DNA from 2 places in the Oceanobacillus sp. CAU 1775 genome. Region 2 is predicted to be linked to the other one. Evidence: a T-box and tRNA genes for the amino acid it is inferred to sense, from the RefSeq annotation. Region 2 holds a T-box; the other holds one or more tRNA genes.
The links. The T-box of region 2 lies ahead of ACXYMZ_RS09190 (valine--tRNA ligase). A T-box ahead of a tRNA ligase gene usually reads a tRNA of that ligase, here a tRNA-Val.
Positions count from the first base shown of each region.

Region 1 (7,416 bases), on a different contig from region 2:
TGTTAATAAATCAGCAGTTTTGCCATCTGTAAGCGCAGCTTTATCTTCTTTTTCCCCAATTACATGATAAATATCAAGCGCTGTAATATCTTTTTTGTTTTTGACACGTTCAATAACTGTGTCATCAATGAATGGTGAATGTAAAATCACTTTGCCAAATGTATTTGGAAAGCGAGCTGCTGTGAGTAATGAAAATGTTCCAGCGAGTGAATCACCCATTAAGATTCTTGATTTGCCCATATGGTAGGTTGGGATAATATCATCTAACAATGGTACAACTTCATTAAAGATAAACTTTGTAAACGCTTCATATTGTTCGCCATTAGGATGATATTTTGCCCTACGATCCTCAGCATCTTTATAATGAATACCAGCAAAAATAGTGTTCGCTATTTCATAATCATCATGCAACTGGTCACTATATGTTGCGACTCTTCCCATTTGAAAATAATCATCTCCATCAAGCATAATGCAAATATTATACTTATATAGGTCGGAAAAAGTTTCTGGATAATAAATTTTGATGACTTTTGTTTCGTCTAGATATTTACTGTGAATCTCCTTATCAACCATTTTCCCTTTTCTCGCCACGTACTTACACCTCGATTGTAGTCTAGATTTTGAATAAACAAAAAGGAGATATTTCTTCTCCTTTTGTTTTTCTTAGTTATCGCTATTTTATCACTAATTGGTAAAAGATACTAATATGTTTAGTTAGCCTCTTCTAGAAGCTGCCCTTCATACAAATCATGATAGGCCCCACGTAGTTGAAGTAGTTCATCATGATTTCCTTTTTCAAGTATTTTTCCATTCTCTAGCATAATAATTGTATCTGCCTCTTGAACCGTATTTAAGCGGTGGGCGATTACAAAGCTCGTTCTTCCTTGCATCAAGCGCTGCAGTGCATCTTGAATTTTTAACTCCGTGATTGTATCAATATTACTTGTAGCTTCATCAAGAATTAAAATCGATGGGTTTGCAATTAGTGCGCGTGAAATCGTAAGCAATTGCTTTTGTCCTTGACTGATTCCACTACCCGTCTGGTCTAATTCTGTATCATAACCTTTAGGAAGCTTCATGATAAAGTCATGTGCATTTGCATTTTTCGCTGCATCCACGACTTCTTCATCTGTTGCATCAAGTTTACCATATCGAATATTTTCCCGAATCGTCCCTTGGAAAAGAAACGCATCCTGTAAAACGAAGGCCATATGCTTTCTAAGGCTCGAACGTTTTATGTCCTTGATATCTACACCATCTAAAGTGATACTTCCTTCATCATAATTATAGAACCGGGAAATGAGATTAATAATTGTTGTTTTTCCAGCACCCGTATGACCAACAAAAGCAACAGTCCTACCAGGTTTCGCTTCAAAACTAACATGATCAATAATGACATCATCCTCATAAGAGAAGACTACATCATCAAAAACAATATGACCATTCGTCTCTGTAATCTCTAATGCATCTTCCTCATCTCGTTCTTCCTGTTCTTCATCCATTACATTAAATACGCGCTCAGCACCAGCAATCGCTGATAGTAGCATGTTAAACTGGTTGGATAACTCATTTAATGGACGTGTAAACTGACGAGCATATTCAGTGAAAATCACGATGATCCCGACAGTAACAAGTTCTTGGTTCGTATAGATAGCAATTAAACCACCAACTAATGCAATCAAACCAAAACTAAGGAAGTTAAGTGTATTCATGATTTTTGGGATAAAACCTGCAATGGTCAGTGCCCAAAATCCTGTTTTCTTTAATTCATTGTTTCTTTCTTCAAAACCTGCAATTACTGTTTTTTCTTGAGAATAGGTTTTAACTACATGCTGACCAGAAACAATCTCTTCTACATAGCCATTCACTTCACCTAAATGTTTTTGCTGTAATTTATATAATGGACCAGTTCGCTTAGTAATCCATTTCATTGCAAAATACATAGCTGGAATGATGATTACTGTCACAGCTGTTAAAATCGGACTTAAGATCAACATAACAACTAGTGTCCCGACAAGTGTTAATACACTTGAAAAGATTTGAATAACAGATGAGTTAAGGACGTTATTCACGTTATCGATATCATTCGTTAATCGACTCATCAATTCGCCATGCTGTCTTTTGTCAAAGTAAGAGATAGGTAAACGGTGGAATTGTTTAAATAAATCCTTACGCAGATCAAATACCGTGTTTTGAGCAATCCCTATCATAAAGAAACTTTGTAAGAAAACCGCTAATGAAAAGAAAAGATAGACAAGGAGTAAACCAATCAAGAGTCTACCCAAACCAGCACTTTCCTGTGTAACGATGAAATTATCAATAGCCATCCCAATCATATAAGGACCAAGTAAGCCCAAGGCTGAACTGATGAGTACCATAAAGATAACGAGGAATAGCATTTTCTTTTGCCTTGCTAAATAATCCCAGACTCTTTTAATCGTTCCACGCATGTTCTTAGCACGTTTGTCTTTATCAACCTCAACCGTGTCTAATGGGATTTTTTCATATTGAAAGGGAGCTTTCCACTCATTATTGGACATATGCATACTCCTTTCCAAATTGTGATTCAACAATCTGCTGATATAAATCTGATTCCTTCAATAGCTCGTGATGTGTGCCAACTGAAAGGATCTCACCCTCATCCATTAAAAGAATGCGGTCAGCAGTTTTCGCCGTTGAAATCTTTTGTGTAATAATTAGCATTGTACAGTTATATTTTTCAATTGCTTTTAGTAATTTACCTTCTGTTGTTAAATCTAAAGCACTCGTACTATCATCCAACATAAGAAACTTAGGTTTACGGATTAATGCACGTGCAATGGAAACCCTTTGTTTTTGTCCACCAGAAAGGTTTACACCTTTTTGACCAACTCTTGTTTCATATTGATTTGGCAGACTCATAATTGTATCGTGAATTTGTGCATCTTTTGCTGCTTGAACAATTTCTTCATCTGTCGCATCATTTTTACCCCAAGCAATATTATCCCGGATGGTACCAGTAAATAATAGGGGAGTCTGTGGTACATAACCGATATTATTTCTGAGCTCAATAAATGAATAGTCAGATGCAAGTCGATCATCGATCCAGATTTCACCTTGTGTTGGTTCGTAAAGACGAGGCATCAATTGGAAGAGAGAAGTCTTTCCAGCTCCAGTCGCTCCAATTATCGCTAGTGTTTCACTTGGATTTAATTGGAATGAAATATCTTTTAGCGTCATTTCATCAGCCGTCGGATATTTGAAAGAAACATTGCGATATTCTACCTTTCCATGCTCAACCCTTAAATCACTATCTCCACTATATTCTTCAGAATCGCTTTCTTCTTCAAGAGCTAATACTTCACTTACACGTTCTGTAGAAGCTTTTGTTCGAGATAGGACCATAATAATGAAGGCAAACATAGAGATTGCCATTGCGACACGAAGTGCATAGTTTATAATTGCAACTACTTCACCAACTGCAGCTTCACCAGCAATTGACTGTGTATTACCAAACCAAATAATAAAGATAAGACTCGCGTTCATAATAAATAGAAGAACTGGCATCGATGCTTCTATAAAACGGAAAGTCTTTCTTGTTGAGGAAGCCAATGCATCGTTTGCATCCATGAAGCGATCTTCTTCATAGCTTCTTCTCGTAAATGCTTTGATTAATCGCATACCAGCAAGGTTCTCCTGCATTACTCGGTTAACAAAGTCGACGTTCCCCTGTACTTTAGCAAACATTTTACTCGCATACTTCATCACGAAGAATAAGAATAAAATAAGTAGTGGTACAGTAATAAGGAAAATCATAGCTAAGCGGGCGTTAACCACAAAGGCCATTGTTACACCACCAATAACGAGCAGTGGAGCTTTTGCCATAATTCGTAGTGCCATGAATATCATGTTTTGAATTTGGCGGATATCATTTGTAAAGCGAGTGACTAATCCAGAAGTGGGATAATGACTTAAGCTTTTAAATGAAAAGTATTGAATCTTAGAGAATAACTTTTGTCGTAAATCGTAGCCAAACGCGAAGCTAACATGTGAGGAATAAAAGGAATTAAATATCCCAACCACAAGTGCAAGTATCGACATACCAACCATGATACTGCCCCACATCACTATATTACCAACATCCTGACCAATTACTCCTTGATCAATCATAAGTCCCAAGAACAAGGGGAGTAGTAGTTCAATTACGAGCTCGAGCAACATCATGACATATGCCAACACGATGGATAATTTATACGGTTTTAAAAATGAAAATACGTTCTTCAATGATGTCCCTCCAAAAAAATAAGAATATTAATTTTACCAACTATCTCACTATTATAATCGGTTCAAATCTAATTTACCACTATTTACTTCGAGAAGCGAAGGAATTTTGTATACTTTCATATACATACGTAAAAGTAAGGAAAATATGTTATTATAGATGAAGAATAAAATTACCTACATACATATGAGGGGGGAAATCATGGATATTGCAGCATTATCAACCATCATGAGTCAAGTACAAGTGAAGCAACAAGCAAACCTGTCTGTCATGAAAATGACAATGGATACTGGAAACAACCAAGCAGTTGACATGCTCCAAATGTTAAACGCAAGCGCACCACAAGCAGACCAAGCAGTAGATCCAAACTTGGGAAGAACGATTGATATTAAATTATAATTTGGATGATTGCTTGTAAGTAGTAAAAGAATGATACTTGCAGGCTTTGGGTTTCTATTATATACTATTCTTGCTGTCAAAATTTAATAACGATTCCGTAGCTCAGCTGGGAGAGCGCATGCTTGACAGGCATGAGGTCGTTGGTTCGAGCCCAATCGGAATCACTAATTGTAACGCTTATCCTATAAATGGGTGAGCGTTATTTTTTGTTTGAAATTGTTAAAAAGTAAATCTAAGCTTGGTGATAAAGTTTTGGAAAATCTAACATGCTTACAGGTTGGCAAACCTTACAAATTTGTATTTAAATAAACACCACTCCATGCTATTATATAAAGCTAAGGGGGAGAAGTATTATGAGATTTATTAAGTATCTTACTATAATAATTATTGTTCTGATTTGTATCGGTTATGGCGTATATTATTTCGGAACAAATATTGCCTCTGCAAAGATAATTGAAGTAGTATCAACTGAGCTTGAAGAAAGCGGTGAAATGGAAAACATTATAAAAGTAATTGAAAGTGATCCACAGTTGAAGGCTTTTATAGATGACGCAAAAACAGTCGAGGAAGATGAATTACCCTTTACCACTAAAGAAGAAGCCACAAGAGTTGTGATTAAAAAGTTAGGGATTTCTGGAATCCAAGATATACAATCCAAAGTACAGCAAGGTGAAATGACGAAGGAGCAGCTTATGCTAGAGGTTGAAAAGAATTTTACCGAAGAGGAAATAGCAGCGCTAAAAGTCATTGCTTATAAAGAGATTTATAACAAGTAATATTCATATATAGGTACAAACGTAAAACTTACTCAAGAAAATACTTTCATAATTAATTTAACTTCATTCAAAAAAGATGACTTCATTATTGAGAGTCATCTTTTCTTTTATCAATATACAACGTTCCATCCTTCTGCACTTCCGCAAAAAAGACATCATCAATGGATAGAATATTAGCAGACTTTAACTGTCCGCTTAGCCATTCCTCACTTAAATGCAATTTTTTCAAATTATCTTTCTTAACCTTCCCATCAGAAATAATTGTTGTAGGAATCGGAATAATACTTTCTGCAACTGGAATATTCATATCATTTTTAGTCACCGGTTGCGCGATGACTTTTTTCATAACGGAAAGTGTTCCATCGGTTTCAAATATGGCATAGTCAACGTCTGTGAAGCTGAACACACTATTCTTACGTAACAGTTGGCTTAAAGCATCTATATCTAAACGTACCTTTCGAAGTTCACTCTCCATCACCTTACCATTTTTAATTAAAATTCGTGGTTGCCCTTCTACAGCCAATCTGGCTAAGGGTGATTTAATATCGAGAATCCCAACGATAACTGTAAACGCACTCCAGACAATGAGAGCTATTAAACCATTTAGAATACTTATGGAAGAATCAATTGCAAGTGAAGCCCCGATCGTCCCAAATGACAAAGCGGACACGAAATTAAAGAAGGTCATTTGAGATATTTCCTTTCTCCCCATGATCCTTGCTAACACGATGAGAGTGATGAACGTGATGGTTAGTCGAAGCAATAATTCTAAGATAGTCATGTTGAGACTCCTTTTTTAGCAATATTTCTATTTGTCACTAAAAAAATGATCTGTATAAAGTTCATTATATATTTTAGTATGGCTATATTATTTGGAACGATACATAGGTGCCGGCTAGAATACCTTCAAAATAATGAAGCGTTTAAAACTCATAAATGATGTCGTTTAATCTACGTATTCTATGGGTAACTACACAACGATGAGGATATAATATGTTTTAGCTTTACCAATAATATTTAGAAAAGAGGTTGAATAATGGGAAGATTAGATGGAAAAGTAGCAATCATTACAGGAGCTGCACAAGGTTTGGGCGAAGCTCTTGTTAAGCGTTTTACTGAAGAGGGCGCAAAAGTTGTCGGTGTGGATTTAAACGAAGAAAAGTTGAAAGAAACGATTGCTAAATATGGAGATGAACATCTTGCATTAAAATTAGATGTTACAGATGGAGCAGGTTGGGAGAGTGTCGTTAATACGACAGTTGAGAAATTTGGGAAACTTGATGTATTAGTTAATAACGCTGCAATGATGTCAAACAAAGGTGTACTTGAATTAAACCCTGAGGAGTATATGAAAGTCATGCAGGTGAATTCATTAGGAACAATGTTAGGCATTCAAAAAAGTATTCCTAAAATGCAAGAAAACGGTGGAGGATCTATTGTTAATATTGCATCGATTGGCGGTATGAAGTCTGGTACTGCTGATGGTGGAGACGCTGCCTATTCTGCTTCGAAAGGAAGTGTTCGTGCGCTGACTAAGCACGTTGCACATTACTTTGCGAAAGATAATATCCGTTGTAGTGCTGTGTATCCGGGTGGAATTATGACAGATATGTTGAAGAAAGTTTTCAATGATAATCCTGATTTGTGGGAACATGTAAAAGTTTCAAGTCCACTTCCAAATCATATTGCTGAACCAGAAGATATTGCGAATGGTGCTATTTACTTGGCAAGTGATGATGCAAAAGCTGTAACGGGTACGGAACTTGTTATCGATAATGGTACAATGACACATTAAAATGAAAAAAGAGACCAAAGCAAAAATGCTAAGGTCTCTTTTTTCTATTTAGCTTTAATCTTAAAGTAAGCAATCTTTTCTTCAAGATTCTCTGAAAGTGCTGCAAGTGCATGGGTTACTTCTACAATTTCATTAAACGAGTTATTTTGATCATTGATAGCGCTAGAAACGGTGTTGGTATTTTC
Region 1 is NZ_JBTLRO010000003.1:214,673-222,088, forward strand. It holds gene ACXYMZ_RS07190 (alpha/beta hydrolase) at 1-591, opposite strand, end outside; gene ACXYMZ_RS07195 (ABC transporter ATP-binding protein) at 711-2,540, opposite strand; gene ACXYMZ_RS07200 (ABC transporter ATP-binding protein) at 2,530-4,263, opposite strand; gene ACXYMZ_RS07205 (YjfB family protein) at 4,463-4,660, shown strand; tRNA gene ACXYMZ_RS07210 (tRNA-Val) at 4,752-4,824, shown strand; gene ACXYMZ_RS07215 (hypothetical protein) at 5,014-5,436, shown strand; gene ACXYMZ_RS07220 (YetF domain-containing protein) at 5,522-6,217, opposite strand; gene ACXYMZ_RS07225 (SDR family NAD(P)-dependent oxidoreductase) at 6,473-7,231, shown strand; gene ACXYMZ_RS07230 (methyl-accepting chemotaxis protein) at 7,276-7,416, opposite strand, start outside.
Region 1: it has a tRNA-Val gene. The T-box ahead of ACXYMZ_RS09190 (valine--tRNA ligase) is inferred to sense a tRNA for this amino acid. The anticodon was not compared.

Region 2 (7,416 bases):
TTAATCGTGTAGGCTCAATGTTAGGTGTGTTTTTCACGAAAGAGAGAGTAATAAATTTTGAGAAAGCGCAAACCTCAGACACAAAAATGTTTGCAGCTTATTACCAAGGAATGATCAAAGAGGGTATCTTTTTACCACCCTCACAATTTGAAGGACTTTTTCTTTCAACAGCACATACGGATGAAGATATTTCAACTACCATTCAAGCGATACACAAGGTATTTGCAACTTTATAAAACAATTAATTTAAACTGATGATTTCTTAGTTACCTATAGAAATCATCAGTTTTTTTCATGCATATGTAGAATCATCTTTTCATATAGTTAGTGTATGTTAAGATTATTTTTCTTGTAAATTCTTGAAAGGAGGAAATACATTTGCCTCAAGATAATAACGAATTTCAGTTTGAATTAGTAGAATCGGTGTATTTTAATCAGGGTTCTCATGTAGAAGAGTTATTAACGATTTCACTAGAGCCAAATGTTAGTGTGCAGGCAGACGATGAATATGTTACCATTCGTGGAGAGATTATGCTGCAAGGTGAGTTCCAGGCTGTTTTAGATGAAAATAGAGAAGAATTAACACTCGAACAAGAAGATTTCACAGCAAAAAGATACATCGAGAGTATAACAGAAGTCGATGAGAATAAACAAGAGTTCTCACATCCATTACCTATCGAAATCTCTGTTCCTTTGTATCGAGTAACTGAATTAGAAGATATCCAGATAGAAATGCTAGATTTTAATTATGAATTTCCAACAAATGACCACTTAAAACTTAAAGCAGTTGCAAAAATAAACGGAATAAATAAAGCAGCAACGCCGTTGAAGGAAAATCGTGAAGAAGAGTTGGAAGAAAGTATAGAAGAGTTAGCATTTCCAAGCTTTGAATTCGAATTGAAAAGCCCGGAAGAAGAAGAAGAGACTGAAGAATTATTAGAAGAAACACGTGAGGAAATTGAAATTGATATTCGAGTAGAGGAAGAGGAAGAAGATAGTGAAGTTGTAGAAGAAGTACAGGACCTTGGCTATTTAAAAGATATGTTTCGTGGTGAGACAGAAGAGCGATACTCAAAATTGAAATTATGTATTGTTCAAGAAGACGATACGATTGAAACGATTGCCGAAAGATTTCAAATTAGTACTTTACAACTCATAAAGCAAAATGAACTAGACGAAGATTTTGATATTCAAGAAGGGCAACTATTATATATACCAAAAAAATAGTTATATCCCCTTGCTAAATTTTACAAGGGGTTTTTTACATACTAGGCTGGGGGGATCTCTGTGAATAAATTTACTGAAATTCTGAAACAATATCATATTTTTCCTCAAGGTGTTGTTCCAATAACAGACCGTCTCACTCAGATAAAAGCAAATGGTAAAATGTATGCACTCAAAAGAAGTCATCTAAAAACAAATAATGTGAACAAGTGGTTGCAAATATATCATCTCGCACAGGAAAAGAATTTATCAGGGATCTTGCCAATTTATTTAACAGTAGATAGAAAGCTTTATGTTGAAGCAGAAGGGGAAGTCTACTATCTATTGCCATGGGTAAAGACAACAGAAAAAGAACCCTCCAAAGAAGATTTCGGTAAATATTTACGAACTTTAGGAACCATTCATTTACAGACGAAACAGCTTACAAACGTAAAAGAAATGGATGTTCTTGAAGAATTTAAGACTTATCAGAATCATTGCATGAAGCTAGAACAAAAAGCTCTCCAATATGTTGAGAAGTTTGAAAGGAAACTATATCCTTCCCCATTAGAGTTACAAGTGTTAACCCATTATCGTGATCTTTCATACGCTATGAAACAATCACAACAATTAACAGCTACAATTATTAGAGAGCTTGATGAAGAAGTTTATTGGGGGAATAGTCTCATTCATGGTAAATTAGAACAGAGTCATTTTCTTGATTCGTATTTTATTAATTGGGAATTCGGCTCTTATAATCATTCCATGCATGATTTACTGGATGTATTTAGTATGGAAGCTAAGCGAAGTTATCGTTCGATTGATCTACTTTTAGACGCTTTTCCCAGCTATCTTGATGAAAACCCACTTCAACTAATAGAGTTAGCTATAACAACGCTCCATTTATTGAATGTCGAACCTTATTTATTAGAATTAGAAAAATACCAATCAACAAAAAGACAAAAAGCCTCTATGCTAAAACAGACGATGCAAATAGATGAATTGTATAGAACAATCGTATTTGGGTTAAAATTTAATGACCGTATTTATGATTTTCAGGCTTCAGAAAATAAGAATGAGCAAACTTAAATCCACTTTAGATAAAAGGCAACGAATACAATTACAAAAATGCCTAATAAAAAAACATCCAATGTGGTTGGAAAGATGAATGTTCGTAGTATTTGATAAATTAATAAGGGTGCCATTGCTTTTTCAATTGCCCATAAACATTTTCTCGCCCATGGTGGTAAACGATATCGATAATAACGAGCCATATTTTCACCTCTTGTCATTACTTTTCATAAGGTATAAGATAATTATATGCAACAGGATAATAATAGTTGACGTTTTGGCTGTTAATCGCTAGAATAAATCATAATCAAATAATTTAGATGCAATGGATAGGGAAGAGTACGAGATAAACATCTACAGGAAGGGAAATGATTACTGAGAATTTCCTAGAAAGGTTATTTTGGAAGGTCGCCCTTGATGCAGCCACTTTGAAGGAGAGTAGAAGTGTGCCGGTTTAAAACCGATATCAAACGATGAGTGTACAAATGAAAGTTATTTGTAAACAAAGGTGGTACCACGGAAGCTAACCCTTTTCGTCCTTTATTAGGATGAGAAGGGTTTTTTGATTTTTAAATTAAAGGAGGAAGATTCTGATGACAGAAAACAAAAATTCATTGCCACCAAAATACAACCCGGGAGAAGTTGAAGCGGGCCGTTACCAATTTTGGTTAGATGGAAAATTCTTTGAAGCTACTGGAGATGTGAACAAAGAACCGTATTCCATTGTAATTCCACCACCAAACGTAACTGGCAGACTTCACCTTGGCCATGCATGGGATACAACCATGCAAGATACAATAACAAGAATGAAGAGAATGCAAGGCTATGATGTACTATGGCTTCCAGGAATGGACCATGCAGGAATAGCTACACAAGCTAAAGTTGAAGAAAGACTTAGAGAAATGGGTACGAGTGGTTATGAACTTGGTAGAGAAAAGTTCCTTGAAAAAGCTTGGGAATGGAAAGAAGAATATGCTGACTTTATCCGTTCACAATGGGAAAAGCTAGGCTTAAGCCTTGATTACTCAAGAGAGCGTTTCACTTTAGATGAAGGTTTATCTGAAGCTGTTAAAGAAGTATTTATAAAACTATATGAAAAAGGTCTTATTTATCGCGGCGAGTATATCATTAACTGGGATCCACAAACAAAAACTGCATTATCCGATATTGAAGTTATTTATGAAGAGGTTGAAGGCAAATTTTATCATTTGAGATATCCTATCAAAGACAGTGATGAAGTTATTGAAATTGCAACGACTCGTCCTGAAACAATGCTTGGAGATACAGCTGTTGCCGTACATCCGGATGATGAACGTTACCAACACTTAGTTGGTAAAACAGTAATTCTTCCAATCGTGGGGCGTGAAATAAAAATTGTAGCTGATGATTATGTAGACAGAGAGTTAGGTTCAGGAGCGGTGAAAATTACACCAGCTCACGATCCAAACGACTTCGAAATTGGTAATCGTCACGACCTTGAGCGTGTCCTCGTAATGAATGAAGATGGCACGATGAATGAAAATGCTGGAAAATATGAAGGAATGGACCGTTTTGAATGTCGTAAAGAAATTATAAAGGAACTTGAGGAACTTGGAGTACTATTTAAAATTGAAGATCGAGTTCATCAAGTAGGACATTCTGAACGTAGTGGAGCGGTTGTTGAACCTTATTTATCCACTCAATGGTTCGTAAAAATGCAACCATTGGCTGATGCAGCAATTGAATTGCAGCAGAGTGAAGGGAAAGTAGATTTCTATCCAGAACGTTTCGAAAGAACGTATTTACATTGGATGGAAAATATAAGAGACTGGGTAATTTCACGTCAACTTTGGTGGGGACACCGTATTCCGGCTTGGTACCATAAAGAGACGAAAGAGATTTATGTTGGTAAAGAAGCTCCAGCCGATATTGAAAATTGGGAGCAGGACGAAGATGTTCTTGATACATGGTTCTCATCTGCATTATGGCCATTTTCAACGATGGGCTGGCCAGATACTGATGCTGAAGACTTCAAACGTTTTTTCCCAACAGGAGTGCTCGTAACCGGATATGATATTATCTTCTTCTGGGTAGCACGAATGATTTTCCAGTCCCAAGAGTTTACAGGTGAAAAACCATTTAACGATGTTTTGATTCACGGTTTAATTCGTGATTCAGAAGGTAGAAAGATGAGTAAGTCACTTGGTAATGGTGTAGACCCGATGGATGTTATTGAAAAGTACGGTGCAGACTCACTTCGTTATTTCTTACTAACAGGATCAACGCCAGGGCAAGATTTAAGATTTTATTGGGAGAAAGTAGAATCTACCTGGAACTTCGCCAATAAAATATGGAATGCGTCACGTTTCTCTTTAATGAATCTTGAAGGCTTCACGTATGAAGACATTGATTTAACAGGTGATCTATCCTTAGCTGATAAGTGGATTTTGACTCGTTTGAACGAAACAATTGAACAAGTAACAAAAAACACGGAGAAATATGAATTTGGGGAAGCAGGTCGTCATTTATACAACTTTATCTGGGATGAATTCTGTGACTGGTATATTGAAATGGCAAAACTTCCACTATACGGAGATGACGAAGCTAAGAAGAAAACGACTCAATCCGTATTGGCTCATGTGCTTGATCAAACAATGCGTTTATTGCATCCATATATGCCATTCATTACAGAAGAAATTTGGCAGCAGTTACCGCACGCAGGGGAATCAATCACCATTGCTAGCTGGCCAGAAGTAAATAAAGACTTCCAAGATGAAAAAGCAGTGAAAGAAATGTCTCGCTTGGTATCAATTATTAAATCTGTACGTAACATTCGTGCAGAAGTTGATACACCAATGTCGAAAAAAATCAACATGTTTATCGAAGCTGAAAACGAAGATATTGTATCAGAGTTAGATGGCAATCGTGAATATCTCGAACGCTTCTGTAATACAGAAGAATTATCGATTGCAAGTAAAATCGAAATGAAAGAAAAAGCAATGACAGCTGTCGTAACTGGAGCAGAAATTTTCTTACCACTTGAAGGTCTAATTGATTTCGAGAAGGAAATTAAAAGATTAGAAAAAGAATTAGAAAAGTGGACGAAAGAAGTAGAACGAGTTCAAAAGAAACTTGCGAATCAAGGATTTGTAAGCAAAGCTCCAGATTCCGTTGTCGAAGAAGAGAAACAAAAAGAAAAAGATTATCTTGATAAACAAGCAAAAGTGAAAGCAAGATTGACAGAATTAAAAGGTTAATATTAAGAGATAACCGTATGAACGTAAGTTGTTCAAATAACGGGGCGAAGTCTTTTAATAAAAGGTTTCTTGAGAGACATCATTCGTAAATGAATTGGTGTCTCTCTTTTTACTTTTTCAATACTTTTTAATGTGAAGCATACCATTCATTACAATAAACTAATTGGATATTGAAAAAGTCTATGTCAAAATATTAGAGTTTTAACATTCCCTTAAATCTAATTTGATTTATATGGTAAAATAAACAAAAGATTATGAAATGTTCTTGTTAGAGTTAATGTGTTAAATTATTACACCAGAAAAAGAGGAGGAAATGATGCTTAGAAAGAAAAGGTCATTAAAAGATTGGATTATTTACTTAGTTTTAGTCTTACTAATTATAGGTGCTTCAATTTATTTTATGTTGTTTTTACCACCTAGAAATTCACTTGAATTGTATCAAGAACTCACTTTTGCAAATAGTTTTGAAGATATACAAAAACTGTTATTAGACGGATACGAAGATAGTTTTGCAGAAAAAGATTTTAATTATATTCAAGGAAATACTGCGAAAAAGGTAGGGCAATTTACGCTCTTTGATTATGGTAATAAATCTTATGTAATTATGACATCTCCTGGAACGGAAATATTAAGAATTCTTGCAGTTGAGGAATTGCCAGAAGATATTAAAAGGTATTTTTCTGAACTGATGAAATAATGTAGTGTCAAACAAATGTGTACATATTAAAAAAGGTAATAGTAGTTTTATAAGTTGATTTATATAAAATAACGACTGCTTAACCATAATTAGATTCGGATTTATTAAAAAACGCTCAGACTTCCTGAACGTTTTTTTCTTTATGAATGTTCGTTGACTGTATAAATATGTGTTGAAAAATTTGTGTTTACTTTATATAACCCTATTTTTAACAACAGAAACAGTTAACTGAATGAGGCACTTCGTTTATTTTATTTCAGTTAAAATATATTTTATTATATGATTTGCTGCATTAACCCCTGTACATTCATATAAATTACGTATATGTGCATTCGAGTTTATTTCGCAGATTACTGGTTGATTGTTTTCCCCGTATAATAGATCGACACCAGCAAAGTCTGCCCCAATGGCCTTGGTAGCTTTTACAGCTAATTCTTTTTCTTCAATCGAAGGAGTATATGATTCCATCGTTCCGCCAGCAGTAATATTTGCTCTAAAATCATTTTTTGATTTCCGCTTCATACTTGCAACTACTTCGTCACCTACAACTTGAAGACGAATATCAACACCATAACTCGTTGCAATAAACTCTTGGAAGACAAAGGGTTTATTTCCGATCTTGTCAATTATCTTCTGTAATTCATTTTTCGTTTCGACAAGATACACTTGTTCACCAAATGATCCGAAAGCCTCCTTGATTACCATGGGAAAGCCAATTTCTATGATTGCATGCTCAATAATATCCTTGCTAAAAGTACCTTCAATAAAGATTTTTGGTGCAATAATTGTTTTAGGTATTGGTAAATTTAATTTGGAAAGTTGTTGATAGGTTGCGATTTTATCATCACTAATTGCTATCGCTTCTGATTGATTGAAAACAGGTATCCCTAAATACTCCAGCTGTCTTGCTAAATAAATATCTTTATCTGTAAATACAACATAGTCAGGTAGAGTGACCTCAGGAAGAAGTCCTAGACTATTTGTTGATAACAAACTAAGCAATTCATTGTTTTTTATAATTTGTACTTTACTACCATGATTTTCTCCAGCTTCTTGAAGCATCTCGGCAAAGTCTAAAAATTTATCTCCAGGCAAATTGCCATTGTATATTATCCATCCCATTTTATTCAAAGTGAAATATCCTTTCTGTTATAATTAAAGAAAACTATCTGTCTAAGAAAGTGGTGTTCCCATGTTTTCTACATTACA
Region 2 is NZ_JBTLRO010000004.1:251,527-258,942, forward strand. It holds gene hemL (glutamate-1-semialdehyde 2,1-aminomutase) at 1-236, shown strand, start outside; gene ACXYMZ_RS09175 (LysM peptidoglycan-binding domain-containing protein) at 379-1,227, shown strand; gene ACXYMZ_RS09180 (hypothetical protein) at 1,288-2,292, shown strand; gene ACXYMZ_RS09185 (hypothetical protein) at 2,289-2,477, opposite strand; T-box leader at 2,591-2,818, shown strand; gene ACXYMZ_RS09190 (valine--tRNA ligase) at 2,868-5,510, shown strand; gene ACXYMZ_RS09195 (hypothetical protein) at 5,827-6,207, shown strand; gene ACXYMZ_RS09200 (ATP-grasp domain-containing protein) at 6,454-7,329, opposite strand; gene ACXYMZ_RS09205 (bifunctional folylpolyglutamate synthase/dihydrofolate synthase) at 7,400-7,416, shown strand, end outside.